Regions from separate parts of the Bradyrhizobium quebecense genome, predicted to be linked through region 2. Evidence: riboswitches for the same ligand, from Rfam matches in the RefSeq annotation. Region 2 holds a riboswitch; the other holds the start of a gene.

Region 1 (2,198 bases), 2.7 Mb from region 2:
GCCGAGGTCCCTTGGCGTCGCGGTCTCCTCAAGGCCGCGGCTCTCGCGGAAGACGACGTGCATCAGACACCTAGTCGCGCCCGGATCGCGGCCTCATCGACATCGCTGTGTTCGCCGATCACGACGAGCTTCGACTGCCGGGCCCGCGCGCCCCAGGGCATGTCGAATTGATGCCTCACCCGCTCGCCGACCGATTGCACCAGCAACCGCATCGGCTTGCCTTCGACCGCGATATAGCCCTTGGCCCGCAGCACGTTCTGCTCGCGTGCCAGCCCCTTGATCGACGCGATCAGCGCATCGACGTCTGAAATCTCCGGAAGATCGATCACCACGGAATTGAAGTCGTTGTGCTCGTGGTCGTCCTCACCATCATGGTGGGACGGCCGCGACGCGAGGTCGTCCTCTGCCGCCGCTTCAAGACCGAGGATCACGCGGGCGTCGATCGCGCCGTCGACGATGGGCAACATCGGCACCTCGCGCGGCATCTCGGCCGCGATCACCGCCTTGGCCGCTTTGATCCCCTCGGCTCCGGCGAGATCGGCCTTGGTCAGCAGCACGATATCGGCACAGGCGATCTGGTCCTCGAACACTTCGGACAGCGGCGTCTCGTGATCGAGATTGTCGTCGGCCGCGCGCTGCGCATCCACCGCGGCGGGATCGGGCGCAAAACGGCCGGCGGCAACAGCCTCGGCGTCGGCCAGCGCGATCACGCCGTCGACCGTGATTCGCGAACGAATCTCCGGCCAGTCGAACGCCTTCAACAACGGCTTCGGCAGCGCGAGGCCGGACGTCTCGATCACGATGTGATCGGGCCTCACAGGGCGCGCGAGCAATTGCTCCATCGCCGGGATGAAATCGTCGGCGACGGTGCAGCAGATGCAGCCATTGGCGAGCTCGACGATGTTCTCGGTCGGGCAATTGGCGTCGGCGCAGGACTTCAGGATCTCGCCGTCGACGCCTTCGCTGCCGAATTCGTTCACCAGCACCGCGAGCTTCTTGCCGTTGGCATTCCGGATCAGATGCTGGATCAGCGTCGTCTTGCCGGACCCGAGAAAGCCGGTCACGACGGTGACCGGAACCTTGGCGAGCGTCATCATTCTGCGGCCTCCGGCACGACGGCGATGGGTGGAATGCGGGCAAGCGATTGCTTGCGAAAGATTTCCGGGCGGCTGCGCCACGGCACGATGCCGTCAGGCGCGGCGGCATAGGCAGAGGCGCCGGCGATCACATCCCTGGCATGATCAGCCGACAGGCGGCCGTAGACATAGGACCATCGCCCCGGCGCGCTGAGCGCGACCGAGCAGCCTTGGCTGCAGGCCGACAGGCATTCGACCGGAACCAGATTGACGTCGTCGGGCACGCCGGCCTCAACAAGCGCGGCATGCAGGCGCGCACCGGGCGCGGGCTCGCCTTCGGCCAGCGTCTGGCCTGCGCGACAGGTGATACAGACATGAAGTGTAACGCTCATCGCCCTTCCTGGATTGACTGCGGGAAGCGATGAGGCACACGAACCTGACGTGAACAGGTTCGTTCCCCGTCGCGGAACACCCCGTCCGCCGGTCTCAAACACACTGCGTCGGCAGGTCTCCCGGCTTGCGGAGTAGGATTTCTCCCGTGATGCCCACCTTCCCGACTCCATCAGGGAATCAGTGGCTTGGGCATCTCTCCGGTCACGGTCGCGGGGGCGGCTGCGCTTCGGGCAAACCTCGCGGTCCGAGCCCTATCGCATTCCCTCTTCGCCTGTCGTAGGACAGGAACCAACGCGGGGTCACCATTCGTCCTGGCCTCGCACTTGTCAAGCCGAAGGAACGTGATGATTTCTGATGGAAACGACGCTGACGATCGCGACGTCGGCACCGACCCTTCGCTGGATGCGCGGCATGCGGCCAAAATGGCGAAAAAGAAGGTCGCCCGCGACAAGATCATGGCGACCAAAAGCAGTGAAAAGGGCCTGATCATCGTTCATACCGGCGCCGGCAAAGGAAAATCCTCCTCCGCCTTCGGTATGATCGTGCGCTGCGTGGCGCACGGCTTTCCCTGCGCCGTGGTGCAATTCATCAAGGGCGCCTGGGATACCGGCGAGCGCCGGCTGCTCACCGGGCATTTCGGCGATCTCTGTCAATTCCACGCGATGGGCGAAGGCTTTACCTGGGAGACGCAGGACCGCGCCCGCGACATCGCGGCAGCGCAGGCCGGCT
Region 2 (2,198 bases):
AACGCGGCGATGATCGCCACCACCGGCAGCGCGTAGGAACGCACATCGGCGAGGCCAAGCGCGATCACCAGCACGGCACCGAATGCCGCCGATTGCGGCGCGCCGAACAGCGACGGCGAGGCCAGCGGATTGCGCAGCAATCCCTGCAGCGCCGCGCCCGATAGCCCGAGAATACCGCCGATCGCGAATGCCAAAATGGTGCGCGGCAGCCGAATCTCGCGCACGATCACCTGCGCCACGTCGCTGCCGCCGCCGAACAGCGCCTCGATCACCGCAGGCGGCGACAGCCGCACCGGCCCGATGCCGAGCGAGAGCACCAGCAGCACGACCACGAGCGCGAGCAGCGCCGCGGTGGCGCCCCACCGGCGCCGCGCCGCGACCTCGGCCGCCAAGGCAAAATCCTGCACGCTCATTGGATCCATGCTCTTACAGCGATCGCCGTGGCAGACAAGCGACACCCGACAAAAACCGTGGCCAGCTGGCGGCCGCCCCACCTCCGCCGGATTGACTTTGCTGCCCGGCCGAACCCTAGATGAACATGACGGTTCTTTCATGAGATGAAAAGGGAATGCGGTGCGGGGAAACTTCCCCAACGCCGCGGCTGCCCCCGCAACTGTATGCGGTGAATCCTTCGTCACAGGCCACTGGGAATCTCGGTCCTGGGAAGGCGACGAAGGGTAACGACCCGCGAGCCAGGAGACCTGCCGTCAGCCGTGGTCACACGCGAAGATGCCGGTCGGGGAGTACAGGCATGAGCTTCACTTGAGGCTGCAAGCAGCTGGGCCTGCGAGCACGATGGTGAGACTGGTTCGCGGTGACGTGCCACTGACGTTACCGAGGTCTCACTTAGATGTTCTCCAACTCTTCCTCCCGGCGCCGCCGCGTGCTTCTGCTCGCGTCGACGATGATCGTGCCGACCATCATCATCTCGACCGCACGGGCGCAGCAGGCGCCCGCTCCCGAGCAACTTCCGGCGATCGAAATCACCAAGCCGGGCGACCAGAATGTCACGCGCGCCAGGCCGGCCGCTGACGAAGCGCCGGCCCCGCGCCGCCCGGCGCCGGGCACAGGACAGGGCAGCGGGAGCGGATCGGGCTCGACAGGGACCGGATCGGCCACCGGAACGGGCGGCACAGGTGGCCGCCAGTTCGCGGGCATTGTCGGCTCTTCCTCGACCGTGATCACCGCCGACGACATCGCGCATTCGCCGGTGCAGTCGCTGCCGGAGATTCTCGCGCAGGTACCGGGCGTGCAGTTGCAATCGCTTTATGGCGGACCGAACGGCGCCAAGACCGCGGTCGACCTGCGCGGTTTCGGCGCATTCGCCTCCGACAACACCCTGTTCCTGCTCAACGGCCGCCGCCTCAACGACTTCGACAAGGCCGGCTTCGATCTCACCACGATCCCGCTCGATTCGATCGAACGCATCGAGATCACGCGCGGCAACAGCGGTGCGGTGCTCTACGGCGACAACGCGGTGGGCGGCGTGGTCAACATCATCACCAAGACCGGCGCCGGCGGCCCGCCGGCCACGATCCGGGCCGAAGGCGGCTTCGGTTCGTTCAACACCCGCATGGCCGCGGTCTCCGCGGCGCTCAATTCCGGCCCGTGGTCGACCTCGTTCTACGGCAACGGCATCAAGTCCGACGGCTACCGCGTCAACAATGCGCTCAACCAGCGCAACGCCGTCGGCAACGTCAACTACACGACATCCGATTTCACGGCCTTCCTCACCGTCACCGGCAGCGACCAGAAGCTCGGCCTGCCCGGCGGACGGCTGGTCGATCCGTCGATCGGCGTCAACGAGCTGTTCACCGATCGCAGAGGAGCAGCGACGCCATTCGACTATGCCAACCAGCAAACCGCCAGCGTCACCACCGGCTTCACCAAGACGCTGATGAATGGCGTCGACCTCATCGTCGACGGCGGCTGGCGGCAGCGCGAGACGCAAAGCGGCTTCTTCGGCACCGCGCCGACCATCAGCTTCGCCTCGACCTATAATGATGCCGCGCTACAGACCTGGTCGATCACGCCGCGGCTCAGCGTCAAGAACGTGATGTTGGGGATGCCGTCCACGGTCCTGACCGGCATCGACTATTACGATTCGACGTTCCGTGAGGCACGCGGCGCCTATCAAGGCGTCGATCCCTACCACATCTACAATATCGAGCAGCAGACCGTGGCCGGCTACTGGCAGC

Evidence for each region. A riboswitch is a leader RNA that binds a small molecule or an ion and turns the genes downstream of it on or off. The one in region 2 is predicted to bind cobalamin.
Region 1: linked by a shared signal. The riboswitch ahead of HU230_RS06915 (DUF1636 family protein) and the one ahead of HU230_RS35930 (TonB-dependent receptor) in region 2 are both predicted to bind cobalamin.

What each region holds. Positions count from the first base shown of each region.
Region 1 covers NZ_CP088022.1:1,488,221-1,490,418, reverse strand. Annotated here, with positions in the region: gene cobN (cobaltochelatase subunit CobN) at 1-63, opposite strand, end outside; gene cobW (cobalamin biosynthesis protein CobW) at 63-1,097, opposite strand; gene HU230_RS06915 (DUF1636 family protein) at 1,094-1,468, opposite strand; cobalamin riboswitch at 1,562-1,777, opposite strand; gene cobO (cob(I)yrinic acid a,c-diamide adenosyltransferase) at 1,814-2,198, shown strand, end outside.
Region 2 covers NZ_CP088022.1:7,513,423-7,515,620, reverse strand. Annotated here, with positions in the region: gene HU230_RS35935 (FecCD family ABC transporter permease) at 1-413, opposite strand, end outside; cobalamin riboswitch at 526-723, shown strand; gene HU230_RS35930 (TonB-dependent receptor) at 851-2,198, shown strand, end outside.